Regions from separate parts of the Streptomyces sp. NPDC016640 genome, predicted to be linked through region 1. Evidence: riboswitches for the same ligand, from Rfam matches in the RefSeq annotation. Region 1 holds a riboswitch; each other region holds the start of a gene.
What was found. Region 1 has a riboswitch for cyclic di-AMP ahead of ACF07S_RS09785 (C40 family peptidase). Riboswitches for the same ligand answer to the same signal wherever they lie in the genome.

Region 2: it holds a riboswitch for cyclic di-AMP, as region 1 does, so the genes downstream of both, ACF07S_RS30770 (transglycosylase SLT domain-containing protein) here and ACF07S_RS09785 (C40 family peptidase) in region 1, are expected to answer to the same signal.
Region 3: it holds a riboswitch for cyclic di-AMP, as region 1 does, so the genes downstream of both, ACF07S_RS15905 (M23 family metallopeptidase) here and ACF07S_RS09785 (C40 family peptidase) in region 1, are expected to answer to the same signal.
Region 4: it holds a riboswitch for cyclic di-AMP, as region 1 does, so the genes downstream of both, ACF07S_RS29040 (M23 family metallopeptidase) here and ACF07S_RS09785 (C40 family peptidase) in region 1, are expected to answer to the same signal.

The regions. Positions count from the first base shown of each region.
Region 1 is NZ_JBIBRG010000004.1:93,993-99,404, reverse strand. Features, by position in the region: gene ACF07S_RS09810 (TetR/AcrR family transcriptional regulator) at 1-410, opposite strand, end outside; gene ACF07S_RS09805 (ABC transporter permease) at 516-1,517, shown strand; partial or broken gene ACF07S_RS09800 (ATP-dependent Clp protease proteolytic subunit) at 1,584-1,685, shown strand; gene ACF07S_RS09795 (ATP-dependent Clp protease proteolytic subunit) at 1,637-1,981, shown strand; gene ACF07S_RS09790 (hypothetical protein) at 1,992-2,297, shown strand; cyclic di-AMP (ydaO/yuaA leader) riboswitch at 2,631-2,833, shown strand; gene ACF07S_RS09785 (C40 family peptidase) at 2,837-3,310, shown strand; gene ACF07S_RS09780 (ATP-binding protein) at 3,371-3,832, opposite strand; gene ACF07S_RS09775 (helix-turn-helix domain-containing protein) at 4,045-4,905, shown strand; gene ACF07S_RS09770 (DUF397 domain-containing protein) at 4,915-5,139, shown strand; gene ACF07S_RS09765 (8-amino-7-oxononanoate synthase) at 5,210-5,412, opposite strand, start outside.
Region 2 is NZ_JBIBRG010000020.1:10,438-15,849, forward strand. Features, by position in the region: gene ACF07S_RS30760 (outer membrane lipoprotein carrier protein LolA) at 1-52, opposite strand, end outside; gene ACF07S_RS30765 (polyprenyl synthetase family protein) at 300-1,310, opposite strand; cyclic di-AMP (ydaO/yuaA leader) riboswitch at 1,873-2,040, shown strand; gene ACF07S_RS30770 (transglycosylase SLT domain-containing protein) at 2,046-2,528, shown strand; gene ACF07S_RS30775 (HAD family hydrolase) at 2,492-3,361, opposite strand; gene ACF07S_RS30780 (GNAT family N-acetyltransferase) at 3,597-4,667, shown strand; gene ACF07S_RS30785 (glycosyltransferase) at 4,793-5,412, shown strand, end outside.
Region 3 is NZ_JBIBRG010000006.1:416,823-422,234, reverse strand. Features, by position in the region: gene trmB (tRNA (guanosine(46)-N7)-methyltransferase TrmB) at 1-28, shown strand, start outside; gene ACF07S_RS15910 (PrsW family glutamic-type intramembrane protease) at 58-1,533, shown strand; gene ACF07S_RS15905 (M23 family metallopeptidase) at 1,656-2,675, opposite strand; cyclic di-AMP (ydaO/yuaA leader) riboswitch at 2,688-2,844, opposite strand; tRNA gene ACF07S_RS15900 (tRNA-Met) at 3,182-3,255, opposite strand; gene ACF07S_RS15895 (dihydrofolate reductase family protein) at 3,319-4,452, opposite strand; partial or broken gene ACF07S_RS15890 (DNA-binding response regulator) at 4,592-4,768, opposite strand; gene ACF07S_RS15885 (DUF3040 domain-containing protein) at 5,239-5,412, shown strand, end outside.
Region 4 is NZ_JBIBRG010000017.1:107,115-112,526, reverse strand. Features, by position in the region: gene ACF07S_RS29050 (HPr family phosphocarrier protein) at 147-428, shown strand; gene ACF07S_RS29045 (GntR family transcriptional regulator) at 564-1,268, opposite strand; gene ACF07S_RS29040 (M23 family metallopeptidase) at 1,480-2,253, opposite strand; cyclic di-AMP (ydaO/yuaA leader) riboswitch at 2,266-2,429, opposite strand; gene ACF07S_RS29035 (M16 family metallopeptidase) at 2,625-4,013, opposite strand; gene ACF07S_RS29030 (M16 family metallopeptidase) at 4,010-5,383, opposite strand.

The sequences.
Region 1 (5,412 bases):
TGGTACCCCTCGACCAGCGCGGCCGCCAGCTCCGGACTGCGGTTGGTCTCGGTCCACACCTGGATCATCAGCCGGGGGAACATCCACTCGCCGTCCAGCGTCGCCGGGCGCAGCTCCCGCATCCGGGCCAGGGTGCGCGGAATGAGCACGTCCGGGGTGGCCGGCGGGCTCTCCCGCGCGGCCTGCTCGTAGATGTCGCGCACCGTGCCGAGCACCTCCGTCACGATCGCGGCGATCAGCTCGTCCTTCCCGCTGAAGTACCGGTAGACGGCTCCGGCGGAGAGGTCCACCTCCTTGAGCACGTCCTGCATCGAGGTGGCGTGGAAGCCGTTGCGGGCGAAGCAGAGCGTGGCGCCGTCGAGGATCTGGCGGCGGCGGGCGTCGAGGTGTTCCTGGGATACACGGGCCATGGCGGCAATCTAAAACGAACATTCCTTCTTGACAAGGAAACAGCGGAGCGGGACGGTGGGGAAGAACTAAAACGAACGATCCTTCTTTTTGATGCGGGAGTCTTCATGTCCCCTTCCTCGTTGTCTCCGCACCGCCGGGTCGCCGCCGTGGTGGTGCTGATCCCCGCCCTGGTGGCGCTGGCCCTGTGGGCCTTCGCCTGGCCGGCGGCCCGCACGGCACCCCACGACCTGCCGCTGGGCGTGGCCGGCCCCGCCGCCGCCACGGCACCGGTGGAGCAGCGGCTGGAGCGGCAGGAGGGCGCCTTCGAGCTGCACCGCTACGCCGACGAGGCCGCCGCCCGCGAGGCCGTGGAGAAGCGCGAGGTGTACGGCGCGGTCGTCGTCACGGAGCGGGGCCCGAGGCTGCTCACCGCGTCCGCCGCGAGCCCGGCCGTGGCCCAGCTGCTGCAGGAGGCGGTGGCGCAGCCGGCGGCCGCCTCCGGCACGCCGGTCACCACCGTGGACGTCGTACCCGCCGCCGAACGGGATCCGCGGGGCGCGGTGATGAACACCAGCGTGCTGCCCCTGGCCCTGGCCGGGATCGCGGGCGGCGCCGCGGTGACACTGCTGGGGCTGCGCGGCGCCCGCGCGCTCGCCGCGCTGGCCGGCTCCGCCGTCCTGGTGGGCGCGGTGGCCGCGGCACTGGCGCACAGCTGGCTGGACGCGGTCCCCGGGAACTGGTGGGCCGTGGCCGCGACGTTCGGGCTGGCCGCACTGGCCATGGGCGCGACGGTCGCCGGACTCGCGGGGCTCCTCGGGCAGGCCGGTATCGGGCTCGGCGCCTTCGTGATCATGCTGTTCGGCAACCCGTTCTCGGGGGCGGCCTCGGCACCGGAGATGCTGCCCGAACCGGCCGGTGCGATCGGCCAGTGGCTGCCCCCGGGGGCGGGCGTGTCGCTGCTGCGCTCGGTGTCCTTCTTCGACGGCGCGGCCGCGGCGGGCCCGGCCCTGACGCTGACCTGGTGGGCCGCTCTGGGGCTGGGCGCCGTGCTCCTCGCCGGGCCGCTGAAGGAACGTACGGGGAAGCCCGGGCCCGCGTCCGGACGCGGCCCGGCCCCCGTCGGCTGATCGGACCGCACGGCCGGCGCCCTGGGAGGCGGCCGGCCCTCTCCCCCCGGCGGCTCCTTCCACGCCATGTCCGCGTTCTACGACACGCTGTGTTACGTCACCTGCGACGTGGAGACGGTCTGTCCGGGCCGGGCGGAGGGGACGGCCGCGGTGCTGCCGGCCGCCGGCACCCCGGGCAGGCGAGCGGTGCTGCCCGGCTCGCGCCTGCTGCTCCGCCTGCCCCGGTCGAGGAACCCGTCCAGGGCCGGACCGACGATCCGGCGGTCCGGGCCGAGGAGCCGACCCGCGTCCGGTCCCGCATGGAGGAGATGCTGGTCCGGCACACGGGCCGTACCGCGGAACGGGTCCGGGCGGACGTCGAGCGGGACACGGTCCTCGACGCGCGGGCGGCGGTGGACTACGGACCGGCGGACCGGATCGTGCCCGCCCGCCGGAGCGCGTACCCCGCCCCGGACGCGAAGTGAGCCGCGGACGCTGCCACCGGAACTGCCGCCGCTGCCCGCGTCGACCCGCGCCGAGGCCGAATCGACCGGCCGTTGCCCCGAGGTCGTCGATCTGCTCGGCCGTGTCAATCCGGCCCTGGGCGGTGACACCTACCGCGGGCTGCGCGCGGCCCGGGCGCTGGTCGGCACGGCCGTCGCACTGCGCGACGCGCTGACCCTGATGCACCGGCGCGGTGAGAGCGAACTGCACGCCGCCACCCTGGCCCGCGCGCTGCGGGTGCTGGACGGGGAACGGCGCGCGGCCCGGGTCACCCTCCCGCCGGACCCGGGCAGTTGACGCCCGGGCCGATGCGCACGGCACCCCCGACGACGGCGCGTCCCGTCCGGAGTTGAAACGGACCGAACGGCGTACCTCCATCCGGCGTAGACGAGGCTGCTGTTTTCGGGGCGCCGAAGTTGCGCAACGCGCGCGCCCGAAGGCGGAATCGGGCTTTTCTTCGCTGGTCCGGGGCTCACCGGCGCCCTGGACGGCGACCCGGACGGGCAGGTGTCCATCCGAACGGTGGAGTGGTGAGTAACAACACAAACCCCCCGTTCCGTTGGGTTTTCGATCCCTTCATGGGCCAAGATCCCTGACTGACGACAAGACCCCGCCGCCGCGGCGGGGCGATCCGGGTGGACGCCGAGTCCTGCCGCCACCCGGATGACCGGTCGACAGGAGTGGATCGGCAGGAGTGGAGGACCCGAGCACGACGGGCCGCCGGGACGTCAGTTCCGAGCAGTCCTTGGGGTGAAGCCGCACTCGTGCGGCCGGGCAACTTCGCCAGCCCGAATCCGACAGGTCATCCTTCACAGGCGGCTGACGAAGGGTTGCGCATGACTGCGCTCAATCGTGTCCCGTCTCTCATGGCCCGGGCCGGCACGGCCTCGGCCCTCACCCTGGCCGCCGTGGGCGGCTCCATCGCGGTCCCCGGCGTCGCCTCGGAGGCGGCGGCCGCGACCCCGGCCACCAAGGCCCTGCGCATCGCCGCCGCCAAGAAGGGCTCGCCGTACCAGTGGGGCGCCGTGGGACCGCACAGGTTCGACTGCTCGGGTCTGACGCTGTACTCGTTCAAGAAGGCGGGCAAGAAACTGCCGCGCACCGCCGCCCAGCAGTACAACAAGACCCGCCACATCTCCGCCGGCAGCCGCCGGGCGGGAGACCTGGTCTTCTTCCATTCGGGCAGTTACGTGTACCACGTCGGCATCTACGCGGGGCAGGGCAAGATCTGGCACGCCCCGAAGACCGGGGACGTGGTGCGTCTGCAGAAGATCTGGTCCCGCAGCGTCTGGTACGGCCGGGTGAAGTGATCCGCGGGGCGGCGGCCCGACACGCCGCCGCCCCGCCACCGTGACCGGCGGGCCCACCTCCTACGGCTCCTGCCGCCCCGCCGCCGTGACCGCTCCGGCGGACCGGACGGTCCACGGGAGCGCCACCGAGACGGTCTTGCCGCCCTCACGCGTGGGGCGGATTCTGAGCCTGCCGCCGCACTCCGCGGTCAGCCAGCGGATGATGACCAGCCCCCGGCCGTTGTCCTGCTGGACCGCGGCGGGCAGCCGCTTGGGAAGCCGGGGATGACTGTCCGTCACACCGATGTGCAGCTGTTCGTCGCGGACCAGGACGACGTCCACCGTGAACGTGGGCGACTGCCCCAGCGTGTGCTGCACCGCGTTGGTGGCGAGTTCGGAGACGATCAGCCGGACGGTGTCGGACAGTTCCGCATCCGCCGGCATGCCCCATTCCAGCAGTGTGCCCACCACATGCGCACGGGCGGCCGGGACCGAGGCGGGATCGCTCGGCAGAGTGACGGATGCTTCCAGGTGATCTGCCATGGCGACGTCGTCCCTTTCCCACGGGACCGCAGTCCGACACGGAGCGGTTGGTTCGAGTACGGTCCCGCACTGGTGCTTCGTCGCCAGACTGCCACCCCCGCACGGCATAGGGCGACGATCCCCCAAGATATGCATATATCTGTCGCTCAAAGCGGTGAACTCTGCGACGGGAGACCGTATCCGGGCGGCTCGGAAGGAGTAGGGAGAGGTCCATGCAGTACGGCCCCGCGGTGCGCCGCCGGAAACTCGGCGCGGAGCTGCGCGCGCTGCGCGCCTCGACGGGGCTCACCAGTGGTGAGGCGGCCCGGCTGGCGGGCTGGCACCAGTCGAAGGTGAGCCGGATCGAGACCGGCACGAGCGGGGTGAAGCCGGCCGATGTGCGCTTACTGCTCGATGTCTACGGCGTGTCCGATCCGCAGCTGCGGGAGCTGCTGCTGGTGCTGTCGGGCACCGGCGACGGCGCCGGCCGGCACCACTGGTGGCACGCCTACCGCGGTGTGCTGCCGCCCACCTACCGCGACTTCATCAGCCTGGAGTCGCAGGCGAGCGCGATGCGCACCCTGGAGACCACGGTGATCCCCGGGCTGCTGCAGACCCCGGAGTACGCGCGGGCGGTGACCGAGGCCGCCCTGGAGGGCACGTCGGAGGAACGACTGGACGCCCTGGTGGAGGTACGGCTGGCCCGGCAGGACGTGCTGCGGGCGGACCCGCCGCTGGAGCTGAGCGCGGTCCTGGACGAGGCGGTGCTGCGCCGCCAGGTCGGTGGTCCCGGCGTGATGGCCCGGCAGCTGACCCGGCTGGTCGAGGCGGCCCGGCTTCCCCAGGTGCGGCTGCAGGTCCTGCCGTTCACCGCGGGGGCACACATCGGGGTTACCGGCCCTTTCGTAATCTTTTCATTTTCGCGCACTTCCGATCTGGATGTGGTTGTTCTCGACCACTTGACGAGTAGCCTCCATCTGGAGCGGAAAGAAGACCTCAGGACCTACGTGGAAGCCTTCAACGCCCTTTCGGTCCACGCCCTTTCGCCAGAGGACTCGTTGGATTTCATCGCCGGCGCAGCAGCCGGCGCGTAAGGAGGCACGATGCCCACACCGCCTCGGACCATTCCTTCCAGCCTCGCACTGCACGGTGCGCGGTGGCTGCGCAGCAGCTACAGCACGGGGGCGAACAACTGCGTCGAGACGGCCCGGCCGGCCACCGGCCCCCTGGCCGGACTGCTCGCCGTGCGCGACTCCAAGACCCCGGCCGGACCCGCGCTGCTCTTCTCCCCCGAGAGCTGGGCGGGGTTCGTGACCGCGGTCCGCTGATGCGGCCCCGCATCCGCTGACCCGGCCGTTCCACCCGTCATCGTGCGACGCACGACCGTGCCCCGCCGACTCATGGCCGCGTCTCGCCGATCACCCGTACAGCGCGTTCGATCTCCGCCCCGGACAGGTCCGCGCGGGCGGTCAGTCTGAGCCGTGAGATGCCGTCGGGTACGGAAGGAGGACGGAAGCAGCCCACGGACAGGCCGGCCGCCCGGCAGTCGGCCGCCCATCGCACGGCCTGCTCCGGGGAAGGGGCGCGCACGGAGACGACCG
Region 2 (5,412 bases), on a different contig from region 1:
GCTCGTCGGCCTCCCCCGCGGTCGTCGTGTCGTCGGTTTCGTACGGTGCCATGTGTGCCCTGCCTTCGTGGTCGGCGGCGGCTTCCGTCTCGTGACCTCGCGCCAGTCTCACCCTGAGCCGCCATTCTCACCCGAACCGGTGAGAAGTGGTGTTGTCCGTCGTGGTCCATCTGACCAAATCCGGCACGCGGAATCGTCAGACCCGGGGCGCAACTCCGTGTACTGCTGCGGTATGACACGGGGGGTGGTTTTCTCCCCCGACCAGTAGGGGTCGAGGGGGAGTTCGGGAGACGGCCGGGTCAGCCGGCCCGGTGCACGACCGCGTCGCACAGCTGCACGAGCGCCGCCTTCGCGTCGCACTCCCGCAGCGGGGCCAGCGCCGCGCGGGCCTCCTCGGCGTACCGCACGGTGTCCCGGCGGGCCTGCTCCAGCGCGGGGTGGACCCGCAGCAGCCGCAGCGCCTCGGCGTGCCGGGCGTCGTCGGTGAGGTCGGAGTTCAGCAGCTCGCACAGGGCGATGTCGCCGGCCAGCCCGAGGCGGGCCGTGCGCTCCCGCAGCCGCAGCACGGGCAGCGTGGCGATGCCCTCGCGCAGGTCAGTGCCGGGGGTCTTGCCGGACTCGTGGGAGTCGGAGGCGATGTCCAGGACGTCGTCGGCGAGCTGGAAGGCGACGCCGAGCCGCTCGCCGTACTGGGTGAGCACGTCCACCACCGTGTCGTCGGCGCCGGACATCATCGCGCCGAAGCGGCAGGAGACCGCGACCAGCGAACCGGTCTTGCCGGCGAGCACGTCCAGGTAGTGGTCGACCGGGTCCCGGCCGCCCTGCGGTCCCGCGGTCTCCAGGATCTGCCCGGTGACCAGCCGCTCGAACGCCCCGGCCTGTACCCGCACCGCCTCCGGGCCGAGGTCGGCCAGGATGTGCGAGGCCCGGGCGAAGAGGAAGTCGCCGGTGAGGACCGCGACGGAGTTGCCCCAGCGGACGTTCGCGCTGGCGACTCCGCGCCGTACGTCGGCCTCGTCCATCACGTCGTCGTGGTACAGCGTGGCCAGATGGGTCAGCTCCACGACCACGGCGGACGGTACGACACCGGGTGCGTAGGGATCGCCGAACTGGGCGGCCAGCATCACGAGCAGCGGGCGGAACCTCTTGCCGCCGGCCCGCACCAGGTGCTGGGCGGCCTCCGTGATGAAGGGCACCTCGCTCTTGGTGGCCTCGAGCAGGCCCTCCTCGACAGCCGTCAATCCGGCCTGGACATCGGCTTCCAGAGCCTGGTCCCGCACGCTCAGCCCGAACGGCCCGACGACGGTCACGAGGGGTCTCCTGTCTGCTGGTGTCTGCTGGCGATCACACGGTTCGTCGATAGGTCGCTGCCCTCACTCGAGTCAGCGTATCCGGTCACGTTTCGATCACCGTCAGCGCCCGGGGATACCGGGAGAGCGGCACGGGACCGGAAGCGGGGGTGATGCCGATCGACCGGCCATGCGGGACATTCCCTGACTTTCCGGACGCGGCACCCTCTCCTCGCCCCCGGCGCTTCGAGCCCTCTCCCGGCACACACGCCACCCCTCCCGCCCCGGCGTCCGATGCGCGGCTATTGCCGGCGAATATCCCATTGGCCGGAAATGGCTCCACGGTTCCCGGTCAGTGAAGTGGGTCACGGCGGCCCGGCGGCCCGGCCGCTCCCCGGCGCACGCCTTTCCCCTTCACCCGGAGCCCAGTTGACCCCTGGTGAACAAAAAGGATCAAGCATCCCAAACACCCCGTTCCACGATCGAACGGCGTGCGGTGTGACATCCGCACTTGTTCCCGCCCCGTGCCCTCGCATACGTTCCCGGCCTGCCGGGCGGACGCCTAGTCCTGCCGCCGCCCGCACCACACCCGACGACGAACTCACGCACGGCAGGAGCGGGGGACCCAGGCAAGCCGCCGGACCGGGCAACGCACCGGAACGGCTCGGGGTGAAGCCGTGCCCGCAGGGCACGGCCGGGCACTCTCCCGCCCGAACCCGACAGCTCACCCCGCAGGCGTAGGAGAGGAACCCAGACATGCCCGCACAGGGTCAGCACCGCCACTCCGGCAGCCGCCGCCTCGTCCGCTCCCTCGCCGTCGCCGGCACCGGCGTCGCCATGGTCGCCCTCCCGCTGTTCGGCGCCACCAGCGCCGCCGCGGACACCACGACGGCCACCGCGACGGCCACGACGGCGTACCCGGACAACCTCGACGGCTGGATCCGCGAGTCGCTGTCCGTCATGGCGCAGCACGGCATCCCGGGCAGCTACGAGAGCATCCACCGCAACATCCTGCGCGAGTCCTCCGGCAACCCCGCCGCCATCAACCTGTGGGACTCCAACGCCGCCGCCGGCACCCCCTCCAAGGGGCTGCTCCAGGTGATCGACCCGACCTTCGCGGCCTACCACGTACCCGGCACCGTCTTCGACCCGTTCGACCCGGTGGCGAACATCACGGCGGCCTGCAACTACGCCGCCGACCGCTACGGCTCGATCGACAACGTCTTCGGCGCGTACTGATCCGGAGCCACCCGCTGCCGGCCCGGCCCGCCGAACAGCCGCTCGAGGACGACGGCCACGCCGTCGTCCTCGTTCGACGCGGTGACCTCGTCGGCCACCGCCTTCAGCTCGAGGTGGGCGTTGGCCATGGCGACGCCGCGGGCCGCCCAGTCGAACATGGGGATGTCGTTCGGCATGTCACCGAAGGCGACGGCGCGCTCCGGGCTCAGCCCGAGGTGTTCGGCGGCCAGCGCCAGCCCGGTGGCCTTGGTGACCCCGCACGGCTGGAGCTCCACCGTGCCCGGCCCCGACATGGTGACCGTGGCCAGCGAACCGACCACCGACCGCGCCGCCGCCGCCAACGCGTCGTCGGTCAGCCGCGGATGGCGCAGCAGCACCTTGCTGATCGGCCGGTCCCACAGATCGCCGCGCCGCTCGACCCGTACGGCGGGGAGGGTCGGGTGCGGCATCAGATAACCGGGCTCGATCAGCGTCAGCCCGTCGACCCCGTCCTGGTCGACCGCGGCGTACACCTCCCCCACCTCGGCCTCGATCTTGCCGAGCGCGGTCTCCGCCAGTTCCCGGTCCAGCGTGACGGACCACAGCATCCGGTCCGCGCCGGCGTCGTACACCTGCGCTCCCTGCCCGCACACCGCGAGCCCCGTGCTGCCGAGGTCGTCCAGGAGCGGCCGCACTCTGGGGGCCGGGCGCCCTGTCACGACGAGGTGCTGGGCACCGGCCCGAGCCACCCGCGCGAGCGCTGCGCGGGACCGGTCGGAGAGGGTGTCGTCGCCGCGCAGCAGCGTCCCGTCCAGGTCGGTGGCGATGAGTGAATATGCGGTGGGTACGGCCATGATCAGAGAATACGGACAACCCCACGATCCGCCTCACGCTGCCCGGAACCGCTTGCGCGACCGCGTCCGTCACGCTAAGGGACCTTTCCGCCATCGCCTGGTACGGGCGGGTTGCGGACCTCTTTCCCCGTTCGGCGAGAACATGCTCCGCTGTCTACCGTCCGCCCGGTCCCGGGCGGTACCTTCCCAGTGTCCAGGGGGGACTTGATCGGGGGGTCAGGTGAGCGGTGGACGCGTGCGCGTGCTGAGACCCGGGGAGCTCGGCGAGGGGGAACGGAAGCGCTGGCGGGAACTGCGCGCCGCGACGGACGCACCGCGCAGCCCCTTCATGGAACCGGAGTTCGCCACCGCCGTGGGCCGGGTGCGGTCACAGGCCCGGGTCGCGGTGCTGTACGAGGGAGCGGAACCGGCGGGCTTCCTGCCGTACGAGCGGGGCGTGCTGGGGCAGGGCCGGGCGATCGGGCTCGGGGTGTCGGACTGCCAGGGCGCGGTCCTGGCCCCCGGCGCCGCACCGGAGACCGGTGAACTGCTGCGGGCCTGCTCGGTGTCGAGCTTCGCCTTCGACAACCTGGAGGCGGGCCAGGGGCTGTTCGTGCCGTACGCGGCCGAGGAGCACACCACGTACGTCATCGACGTGGAGAAGGGGTACGGGACCTACGAGTCCGTGCTGCGCACCCGGTCGCCGAAGTTCCTGAAGAGCACCCTGGCCAAGGAGCGCAGACTGGGCCGCCGGACCGGACCCGTGCGGTTCGTCTTCGACGAACGGGACCCGGCCGCGCTGCGCGTGCTCATGGAGTGGAAGTCGGCGCAGTACCGCAGGACCGGGCGCCGCGACCGGTTCGCGCAGGAGTGGATCGCCCGGCTCGTGGGCCGGCTCGCCGGGACCCGGGCGCCCCAGTGCACGGGCACGCTGTCGGTCCTGTACGCCGGCGGCCGTCCCGTCGCCGCGCACTTCGGCCTGCGTTCGGCGTCGGTCCTGGCCTGCTGGTTCCCGGCGTACGACACGGAGTTCGCGAAGTACTCGCCCGGTCTCGTGCTGCATCTGCGGATGGCCGAGGCGGCGGCGGCCGAGGGCATCGGCATGCTCGACATGGGGCGCGGGCCGGCCGCCTACAAGGACGCGCTGAAGACCGGCGAACTCGCCGTCTACGAAGGGGCGGTGACCCGTCCGGGCGCGGGCGCCGTCCTGCACTGGCTGGGCCGCGAGCCCGCGCGCCGCGCGCACGGCTTCGTGCGCGCCCGCCCGCGCCTGGCGGCGCTGGCGTCACGGACGTTGAAGGGCGCGGCACGGCTGCGCCGGTCGTGAGGAGGGGAGGACGCATGTCCGGCGGAACACGAGCGGGCGCGGGGGCGGACGCGGGGGCGGGCGGACGAGGGGGCGCGCGGGCGCGTACGCGGGAGGAGATACGGCGGTTCCTGGCGATCGGCGCGGTGCAGGTCGCCGAGGTCGACCTGGACGGCGACGAGGCCGGTCCGAGACCCGGCCCGGGCAGCCCGCCGGTGACGCACGGCGAGGTGTTCCTGCTGGTCAGGCGGTCGGGCCGACCGGTGGGGACGCTGCTGACGCGGGTACCGCAGGGCGCGGACCCGCGGGCCGTCCTCATGACGGCGGCACGCGAGGCCATGGCGGGATCCCTGTCCCGGGAAGGTGTGGGGCCCGTGCCGGAGGGAGGTCCCGGAGACGTGCGGGGCGAGGGGGGGCTGCCGTTCGTCTCGGTGGTCGTGGCCACGCGGGAGCGGGCCGGGCAGCTCGCCCGGGCGCTGGACTCGCTCCTCGCGCAGGAGCACCCCCGCTTCGAGGTGGTCGTCGTCGACAACGCGCCGTCGACCGGCGCGACCCGGGAGCTGGTGGAGCGGAAGTACGGCGAGCGGGTGCGGTACGTGTGCGAACCGGTGCCCGGACTCGCCGTCGCGCACAACAGGGGGCTGGCGGAGGCCGGGGGCGAGGTGATCGCGTTCACGGACGACGACGTGGTCGCCGATCCCCGCTGGCTGGCCGAGCTGACCGCGCCCTTCGCCGCCGACCGCCGGACCGGCTGCGTCACCGGCCT
Region 3 (5,412 bases), on a different contig from region 1:
CGAAGACCTGGCAAGAGACAGCACGTAGACCTCCTCTCCCCCGTTAGGGTCGATTCCTTGGCCTCCAGCCCTCCGCACCCGACCCATCCCGGCGCGGCCTCCGGCGGCACGCTGCGGCACGCGCACTGGTGGCAGCGGCCCTGGGTGCGTTACGGGGCGCTGACCACGCTGCTCGCGTTGTCCGGGCTGGTGATCCTCGCCCTGGTCCGGGAGCAGACCGGCACCCAGGGGTTCCTGGTCGGGCTGGGCCTCGCCGTCCTCCCGGTCCCGCTGCTCGTGGCCGCCTTCCGCTGGCTGGACCGGGTGGAACCGGGGCCCTGGCGGAACCTGCTGTTCTCCTTCGCCTGGGGGGCGTGTGCGGCGGCGCTGATGGCGATCGTCGCGAACAGCTTCGCCACGCGGTGGATAGCGACGGCGACCGCCGACCCGGCCGGCGCGGACACCCTCGGCGCGACGGTCATAGCACCGGTCGTGGAGGAGTCCGCGAAGGCCGCGGCCGTCCTCCTGGTCTTCCTCTTCCGCAGACGCGACTTCACCGGGATCCTCGACGGCGTGGTGATAGCCGGGGTCACCGCCACCGGCTTCGCGTTCACCGAGAACATCCTCTACCTGGGCACCGCCTTCGGCACCGACCGGCTCACCGGCGACACCGGCGTCGCCTCGGTCACCGCGGCGACGTTCTTCGTCCGCATCGTCATGTCGCCGTTCGCCCACCCCCTGTTCACCGTGCTCACCGGGATCGGCTTCGGCGTCGCCGCGCTCGCCACGGAACGGCAGCGGCTGCGGCGCGTGCTGCTCCCGCTCGGCGGGCTGCTCCTCGCGATGGGCATGCACGCGCTGTGGAACGGGTCCTCGGCCCTCGGCCCGTACGGCTTCTTCGCGGTGTACGCGGCGTTCATGGTGCCGACGTTCGGCCTGCTGACCTGGCTGGTGGTGTGGACGCGGCAGCGTGAGCTGCGAGCCGTCCGCACGGAGCTGCCCGCGTACGCGGCCGCCGGCTGGCTCACTCCCGCGGAGCCGTTCGTACTGGGCTCCATGCGGGCCCGGCGCATCGCCCGCCGTTACGCGCGCCGGTACGGCGGCAGGGCGGCGGCGCGGTCGATGGCACGGTACGAGGCGTACGCGACCTCGCTGGCGTTCCTGCGGCACCGGGGGCGGCTGGGGCGGGCGGGGGCGGACTTCGTCACGCGGGAACGGGAACTGCTGCTGGAGCTGTGGCACCGGCGGGGCGCGGCCCGTCCGGCCCTTGACCACGCCGCCCGCGTCACCGCGCCTCGGGTTCCGGTCGCCGCCGCGCCGTGGCCGGTGCCCGGGGCGTACGGGCATCCGATGCAGGGGCACCCGGCACACGGCCGTTTCCCACACGGGCACCCGACACACGGGCACCCGACACATGACCGTCCGGCACCTGGGCACCCGACACATGACCATCCGGCGCCTGGGCACCCGACAGGCGGTCATCCGCCGCACGGCCACCTGCCGTACGGGTTTCCGTACGGCGCGCACGAACCGAACGTCCACCGGTCGTCCTGAGGGGTCCGGGTTCCTTCCCGGTCCTGTCCCGCCCCCACACGCCTGACCGGCAGCCCTGACGCCGGAGTGTCGTCGTCGGGACTGCCGGGATGCGGGGCGAGCGCCTCAGCGGGCGGCGGGGCTCAGGGGGTGAGGCCCTTGCCGCGCAGCCACGCCAGCGGGTCGATGCCGGAGGTGGAGCCGCCGGGGTGGACCTCCAGGTGGAGGTGGGCGCCGGTGGAGTTGCCGGTGGAGCCGACCCGGCCGATCACATCGCCGGTGTTGACCTTCTGGCCGACGCTGACGCTGATGGACGACTGGTGGGCGTACCAGACCTCGGTGCCGTCGTCGAGGGTGAGCACGGTCTTGTAGCCGTAGGAGCCGTCCCAGCCGGCGGAGGTGATCGTGCCGGTGTGCACGGCCTTGATCAGCGTGCCCGTGGGGGCGGCGAAGTCGAGGCCGGTGTGGTAGCCGGAGGACCAGTAGGCGCCGGCCTGGCCGAAGGTGGAGCTGAGGGTGTACGAGGAGGTCGGCAGCGCGTACTGCTTGGCCAGCTTGGCGAGACGCTCGGCCTCGGCCTTCTCCCGGGCCTCCTCCTCCGCCTTCTCCTTGGCGGCGGCGGCCTTGGCCTTGGCCTCCTTCTCCGCCTTGGCGGCGGCCTCGGCGGCCGCCTTCTCGGCCGCGGCGACGGCCTCCGCCTCCGCCTTGCTCTCGGCCTGGTCCTGCTGCTGCTCGACCTGGGCCATGATCCGGGCGCGCAGCGCCTCGCCGGCGTCGGCGGCGCCCTGCTCGCTGTCGGCCGTGGTCATGCCGATGGTGCTGAGCGGGGTGGCCGTCCCCTCGGGCGTCTCCTCGTCGGAGATGAGGGAGCCCACGTTGGGCAGGTCGGGCAGGGAGATCGAGACCGGCGGCTTGCCGGCCTGCGCGCTGGCCATGCCGCCCGCCCCGACGGCCGCTATGACGCCGACGCCCAGGACGGTGGAGCTGCGGGCGAGTCCTCCGCCGCGCTGCTTGCTGACGCGGTGCCGGCCCCGGACCGGTCGGACGGACTCCGCCGTGGGGTTCCACGGCTCGAAGGGTCCCTCGTCGGTGTGGACACTGCCGTAGACGAAGGTCTCGCTCAGCTGGAACGGGGCCTCGGGGGCAGGCCGATTGGACGCCACGTGGGCGTACTCCTTTCCTTCCTTCTCCGCCTACCGGGTTAGCTGACGGGTTCGGAGCAGGAAGGTCTCCTACGCGCGTATACGAGCCGTGCTTCCACGGCGGTATCCACGCGATTCACCCCATGGGATGGTTCCCCGGTTCCCTTGCGGGATTCGGCGCGTGCGCGCGGAGCCGACGTCTGTGACGGCTGGGACGACCGCGCTGCGTTATCGAACGTTAATAGACGCGAGGGCCGTATTCCAAGCCGTTCCTCTTGATCTTTAACGAATCCCCTGGGGACTTAACGGCCACCGACTGCCAAAAACGGGCGAGTTGACCGCACTTCCCACGCCTCATCAGCTCTGACGGTGTGTCAGTTGTTATGCGTTGTGGGATGAATCACTCACGCTGGGTGATGGCGAGACCGGGGGAACCGCGACAGCGGACCGGAACAAGCCGACCGGGAGAAGCGAACCGAAAACGCCGAGGGCCGGAACCCTTTCGGATTCCGGCCCTCGGCCTTCAGTAGCGGGGACAGGATTTGAACCTGCGACCTCTGGGTTATGAGCCCAGCGAGCTACCGAGCTGCTCCACCCCGCGTCGTTGAACACCACTGTACGCCATGCACGGGACATGCCGCACACCCATTACCCGGCTCCGGTCTCACCGGCCGGTCAGATGGGCGTTCGGTGCCTTGGCCCGCTCCTCGTGCTCCGGCAGGACCACGACGGTGGCGCCCCCCTCCGTCAGCTCCCGGCTGCCGTCGGCGCCCGCCACGAAGGTGTCCGGCTCGCGCCAGGCCGTGACCACCCGCCGTACCCCCGCCTCCAGGATCAGCCGGGCACAGGGCGCGGGCCGGGACGCGCGGCGCGCGCAGGGCTCCAAACTGGAGTACACGGTCGCGGTCGCGAGCCGGGGATCCGCGGGACCGATCTTGGCGAGCGCGGCCTCCTCCGCGTGCACCACCGGGTCGGCGCCCTCCCGGGAGTGGCCGCGCGCCAGCTCCGTACCGTCCGCCGCCACCACGACCGCGCCCACGCTGAACGCCGTCCGTGAGGGCGGGCACCGGTCGGCCAGGTCGCAGGCGAGGGCGAGCCAGTGGTGGTCGGCGGCGGAGGGCAGCGGGCCGGCGCCGGGGGCGGTGGGCTCGTAACGCGTCAGGACGACGTCGCCGACCGGGCGGGTCTCGACCAGCCGCAGCCGGCCGGCCTGGTACGCACCGGGGCCGAACAGGCGGGGTGCGTCCGGGGCGCCGACGAACAGCGGGGCGAGGACCAGCTGGAGTTCGTCCGCGAGGCCCTGGGTGAGCAGCTGGGTGTGGATCCGGCCGCCGCCCTCGACCATCAGCCGCCGGACGCCGCGCACGCCGTGCAGGTGCTCCAGGAGCCGCCGCCAGTCGATCTCCGGCCCGAGCGGGACGACGTCGGCGGCGAGACCGTGGGCGCGGGCCCGCTCGGCGCCCTGGTCGGTGGTGTAGAGCAGCTTCTCGCCGCCGGTGTGCCAGAACCGCGCCGCCGGGTCCAGGTCACCGGAGCCGCTGACGGTGACCTTGAGCGGAAAGGCGGGCCGGCCCCCGGCGACCCGGGCGGCGCGCCGTCCGGGCGAGTTGACCAGCAGCCGGGGATTGTCGGCGCGGATGGTGCCGGCGCCGACCAGGATGGCGTCCGCGGATGCCCGCACCTCGTCGACCCGGTCGAAGTCGGCCGGGCCGGACAGCAGCAGCCGCTCGGGGCCGGTGTCGTCCAGGTAGCCGTCCAGGGAGACGGCGGCGGACAGCAGGACGTACGGGTGGGGCATCGGCGTACTCCGGGTGAGGAACGGCAGCGGGCGGGGACCGGGGCGGGCGGGCCGGTGCGGCCCGGGTCCAGTCTGACAACAGACCCGGCGGGGGCACGTCCTCGCCCGCGCCCCGGTGCACCGCGGGCCGGTGCGCGGGTCAGGGCTCGATCGGACGCACGCGGATGGCGTACCGGGTGAGCTCCAGCCGGTCCTTCGGACCGGGGGTGGCCGGCGGACTGGTGCGGCGCCGCTCCACCGTCCCGGGACTGATCACGAGGAGGTGCGCGATCTGCTGCGAGGCGTGTCCCCCGGCGACGAGCTCGAGGATCTCCTCCGGGCCGGCCCGGGTGGCCTCCCGCACCCGGCGCAGTTCCCCGCTCGGCCCGGGCGGCACGTGGCCGGCGGAGCGCTCGAGCTGGAGCAGTACGGCGGTGAGGGACTGGCCGGCCTCGTCGTGCACCACTCGGCCTGCGTGCTGAGCGGGCCCCGCGCCATCGGTGACAGCCCCCGTTTCCCGGCCGGGTTCCCCACCGCCGCGGTGCCCCGCGTACGCACCGGGCCCGGCGCGGGACGGGGCCCGCGGCCGATGGCCCGCACCGGTGGCGGCGGGTGACGCCGGAGGCACCGTACCGGACGGGTGGCGACGTCGGCGCACGGGCAAACTCCCCTGTACAGGCCCGAGTTCGCGGTAGGCCGGCGGTTCGCGCTCGTCCGGCCCGGCGTCACGGAACCGACGCCCGGCGGTGTCCGGAGCGACGGCCGCCGACGGTGTCACAAGGCGGCCACCCCTGGGAAGGAGGAGCCGTGCCCCAGTCCGACGACGAGCGCCTGGTCGACCTCGCGGCCCGACTCGAGCACGAGGACCCCCGTTTCACCCGCGCGCTGTCCGCCGGACGGCCGGCCCGCCCCCGCGAGTACCGGCGCACGAGCGTCTGGTGGCTGCTGGCCGCCGGGGTGGCCATGCTGATCGCGGGCATG
Region 4 (5,412 bases), on a different contig from region 1:
GCAACGGCGCGGGGCAGTCTGTGGTGGACGGGAGCCGGACCGAGGCCGCGGTCCGGCGGTCACCGGGAGCGGACGCCGCTCCCGGGCACGCCGCACGATATGGGAAACTGGTCTAGACAACCCTGAACAGCGAAGGGCAGCAACACATGGCTGAGCGCCGCGTCAACGTCGGCTGGGCCGAGGGTCTCCACGCCCGCCCCGCCTCCATCTTCGTCCGAGCCGCCACGGCCGCAGGCGTCCCGGTGACGATCGCCAAGGCCGGGGGCAACCCCGTCAACGCGGCCTCCATGCTGGCCGTTCTGGGCCTGGGCGCCCAGGGCGGCGAGGAGATCGTCCTCGCCTCCGACGCGGAGGGCGCCGACGCCGCCCTGGACCGTCTGGCGAAGCTGGTCTCCGAAGGCCTCGGGGAACTCCCCGAGACCGTCTGAGCCCCGCGCTCCTTTTACGCCCGAACCGGCACCGAAAGGCCCGCCCGACCCATCGGGCGGGCCTTTCGGTTTTCCTTTTTCCGGGCAGTGTGAATAACCCCCGGGAATGCACCCTCTTTGTATACGGGATCCGTGTTAATGACGCAGGCTCGGCATGTTTACGGGATGTTGCGGGTTCCTCACACGGTCCGCGCGGCCGGTGCGATCGGCTCCGGGGGCGAAACGCAGGCGGTGCGCGGCGCTCGCGCGCTCGGTGTGCGAGGCCATGACGGCCCGCGCGCGCTCGCCGTCGCCGCGCGCCACGGCGTCCACGATCGCGCCGTGCTCGGCCCAGTACCCGACCGGATCGGCGGGCCCCTCGGTGGTGTACATCCAGGCGATCTTGTGCCGCAGCTGGGTCAGCAGCGACGTCAGCGCCGGGCTGCCACAGGACTGGGCGAGCGTCTCGTGGAACCAGCCGCCCAGGGAGCGCAGGTCGTCGCTGGTGCCCTGACGGGCGCGTTCCTGGCCCAGCCGGACGAGACCGCGCAGCACCTTCAAGTGGGCCTCGGTACGGCGCTGGGCCGCGCGGGAGGCGGCGAGCGGCTCGAGGAGCAGACGCATCTCCAGCAGGTCGGCGGCCTCCCGCGCGGTGGGTTCCGCGACGCACGCGCCCGCGTGCCGCCGGGTCACCACGAAGCCCTCGGCCTCCAGCGTGCGCAGCGCCTCCCGGACGGGGACGCGGGAGACACCGTGACGGCGGGCGAGGAGGTCCTCGGTGAGCCGGCTGCCGCGCTCGTGGACACCCGCGACGATGTCGTCCCGGATCGCCGTGCACACCGAGTGCGCGGGAATACGCATGACCGACCTCCGGCTTAATCCCCGTGAAACGTCGAAGACTGACGTGTGTTCCGTGACTCTATTGCAATCGGCGGGATTTTCCGACGGGGGTCCGGAATCCGTGCGTATTTTTTGACGAGCGGTCCCTTTGAAACGCCGAAAGCCCCGGCTCGGAAGCCGGGGCCACGGGAAGCGGGGCGCCCGCCGCGCCGGCGGCCGGCGCCCGCACGTCTCAGAGGTTCACACCGTGCGCGCGGAGGTAGGCGACGGGATCGATGTCGGAGCCGTACTCGGCGGTCATCCGGGCCTCGAAGTGCAGGTGCGCGCCCGTGACGTTGCCGGTCGCGCCGGAGAGGCCGATCGGCTGCCCCGCGGCGACCTGCTGCCCCACCGAGACGCCGATGGACGACAGGTGGCCGTACTGGGTGTACGTGCCGTCGTTCATCCGGATGACGACCTGGTTGCCGTACGCGCCGCCCCAGCCGGCCTCGACGACGGTGCCGGTGCCGACCGACCGGACCGTGGCGCCGCTCGCGGCGTGGAAGTCGACACCCGTGTGGCTGCCCGAGGACCAGACGGCGCCGCCGCTCCGGTAGGAGGTCGACACGTAGGAGCCGGGGATCGGGGAGACGAAGGTGTCGAGGCGCTCGCGCTCCGCCTCGCGCGCGGCGCGCTCCTTCTCCGCGCGGGCCTTCTCGGCCGCTTCGGCCGCCTTCTCGCGCGCGGCCTGCTCGGCGGCCTTCCGCGCGGCGGCCTCGGCTGCCTCTCGTGCGGCCTCGTGCTGGGCGGCCGCCTGGGCGTCGATCCGCTCGGCGACCGCGTCGCCCAGGGTGACGACGGGAGTGAGGCCGGTCCGTGCCGCGGCCGGTTCGGCGGCGAGCGCGGGGGCCGTGAGGGAGCCGACGGCGCCGGTGGTGGCGAGGGCCGCGACGCCCGCCGCGCGGGCGGTGCCGCGCTGCGTCCGGCTGGGACGACGGTGCTTCCCGGTGGCGCGGGTGAACGCCATGTACAGGCTGGTCCTTTCCTTCCCTCTCGCCTACCGGGTTAGCTGACGGGTTCGGAGCAGGAAGGTCTCCTACGGACCCCCTCGCGACACGCGCGGGCGTCCGATTCACCCCAGGGACTGCACGGGTCCCCGGCTCCCCTGGCTCGCGCCGTGCGGGGACTCGGCGATGACTGTCCGGTGCCGCGGATGCGGCGCACTGCCCGACGAACAGCCCGGAAGACGCTAAGCGGGAGATCTTTCGATCCCCAAGCGAATCACGGCTTTTGTAGCGCATCCCACAGGGCAGACAGGAATCCTCCGCCTCAATTCGGGCACGAGTGGGCCCTGGTGACATCCGTGTCACCAGGGCCCGGGTGCGCGGCCGCGGCCCGCTACTCGGCCGTCACGACGGTGACCTCGCCGAGCCCGAGGGCCTCGACGGACCCCTTGATCTGCGCCGCGTCTCCGACGAGGACGGTCACCAGGCGGTCCACCGGGAAGGCGTTCACGACGGCCGCGGTGGCCTCCACGGTGCCGGTCGCGGCCAACTGCCGGTACAGGTCGGCCTGGTAGTGGTCGGGCAGGTGCTGCTCGACCTGGTCGGCCAGGGTGCTCGCGACGGCCGCGGCGGTCTCGTACTTGAGCGGCGCCACGCCCACCAGGTTCTGCACGGCGACGTCGCGTTCGGCGTCGGTGAGCCCCTGCGCGGCGAGCGTGCGCAGCACCGTCCACAGGTCCTCGAGGGCGGGCCCGGTGTTCGGGGTGTCGACGGAGCCGCTGATGGCCAGCAGCGCCGCGCCCGTGCCGTCCGGCGCGGACCTGAGGACCTGCCCGAACGACCGTACGCCGTAGGTGTAGCCCTTCTCCTCGCGCAGGACGCGGTCCAGGCGGGAGGTGAGGGTGCCGCCGAGGCAGTACGTGCCGAGCGCCTGCGCGGGCCAGACCCGGTCGTGCCGGTCGGGGCCGATACGGCCGATCAGCAGCTGCGTCTGGACGGCGCCGGGGCGGTCCACGATCACGACCCGGCCCGTGTCGTCGGCGACCACCGGCGGGATCGGCCGCGGCCGGGCCGCGGAGCCGGTCCAGGAGCCCAGGGTGTCGCCGAGCAGCGCGTCCAGGTCGACGCCGGTGAGGTCGCCGACGACCACCGCGGTGGCGGTGGCGGGGCGCACGTGCTTGTCGTAGAAGGCGCGTACGGCCCCGGAGCCGATGCCCGCGACCGTCTCCTCGCTGCCCTGACGCGGGCGCGACATGCGCGAACTCGCCGGGAACAGCTCCCTGAAGAGTTCCTTCGCGGCGCGGCGGGAGGGGTTCGCCAGCTCGTGCGGGATCTCGTCGAGGCGGTTGCGGACGAGCCGTTCGACCTCGCTGTCGGCGAACGCGGGCGCCCTGAGGGCGTCGGCGACCAGCCCGAGTCCCTTGGCGAGCCGGGAGGCCGGGACCTCCAGGCTGAGGCGGACGCCGGGGTGGTCGGCGTGCGCGTCCAGGGTGGCGCCGCAGCGCTCCAGCTCGGCGGCGAACTCCTCGGCGGAGTGCTTGTCGGTGCCCTCGGAGAAGGCCCGCGCCATGATCGTGGCCACGCCGTCGAGTCCGGCCGGCTCGGCCTCCAGGGGCGCGTCGAGGATCACCTCGACGGCGACGACCCGCTGGCCGGGACGGTGGCAGCGCAGCACGGTCAGGCCGTTGCCGAGCGTGCCGCGTTCGGGGGCCGGGAAGGCCCAGGGCCTGGCCTCGCCCGCCTGCGGCTGCGGGTGGAAGTCCATCGTGGCGAGCTCGGTCACTTCGCCGTCTCCTCGTTCTCGTCGGTGCCGGCGACTGCGGCGGCTTCCTCGGTGTCCTCCGCCTCCGCGGCCACGGGCTCGTAGACGAGCACCGCGCGGTTGTCGGGGCGCAGGCGGGCCCGGGCGACCTCCCGCACCTCCTGCGCCGTCACGTCGAGGATGCGCCGGACGGCGGTCAGGGCGAGCTGCGGGTCGCCGAACAGGACGGCGTAGCGGCACAGTTCGTCGGCGCGGCCCGCGACCGTGCCGAGCCGGTCGAGCCACTCGCGCTCCAGCTGGGCCTGGGCGCCCTCCATCTCCTCGGCCGTGGGGCCCTCCTCGGCGAACCGGGCGAGCTCCTCGTCGATGGCGGCCTCGATGACCGGCACCTCCACGTCGCCGGACGTCTTCACGTCCAGCCAGCCCAGGGAGGGCGCCCCGGCCAGCCGGAGCAGGCCGAACCCGGCGGCCACGGCCGTGCGGTCGCGCCGTACCAGCCGGTTGTAGAGCCGGGAGGACTCGCCGCCGCCGAGGACGGTGAGCGCCAGGTCCGCCGCGTCGCACGCGCGTGTGCCGTCCTCCGGCAGCCGGTAGGCGGCCATCAGGGCCCGCGCGGGGACCTCCTCCTCCACGATCTCGCGCAGCTGCCCGCCGATGACGTCGGGCAGCGTGCCGTCGCGCGGTTCGGGCTTGCCGTCGTGGGGCGGGATGGAGCCGAAGTACTTCTCGATCCAGGCGAGCGTCCGCTCCGGGTCGATGTCGCCGACGACGGAGAGCACGGCGTTGTTCGGCGCGTAGTACGTGCGGAAGAACTGCCGCGCGTCCTCGAGGGTGGCCGCGTCCAGGTCCGCCATCGAGCCGATGGGCGTGTGGTGGTACGGGTGGCCCTCCGGGTAGGCGAGGGCGGTCAGCTTCTCGAAGGCCGTGCCGTAGGGGACGTTGTCGTACCGCTGGCGGCGCTCGTTCTTGACGACGTCCCGCTGGTTCTCCATGGACTCGTCGTCCAGGGCGGTCAGCAGGGAGCCCATGCGGTCGGCCTCCAGCCAGAGGGCGAGCTCCAGCTGGTGGGCGGGCATGGTCTCGAAGTAGTTGGTGCGCTCGAAGCTGGTGGTGCCGTTGAGGGAGCCGCCGGCGCCCTGGACCAGCTCGAAGTGACCGTTGCCCTTCACCTGGGCGGAGCCCTGGAACATGAGGTGCTCGAAAAGGTGAGCCAGACCGGTACGCCCCTTGACTTCGTGACGCGAACCCACGTCGTACCAGAGGCACACCGCGGCGACCGGGGTCAGGTGGTCCTCGGAGAGCACCACGCGCAGGCCGTTGGCCAGGCGGTGCTCGGTCGCTGTCAGGCCGCCGGAGCCTGCCTGGGCTGTGGCCGTGTGCCCCATGGGCATGTACGTCCCTTCGATCGCGGAGGCGGCCG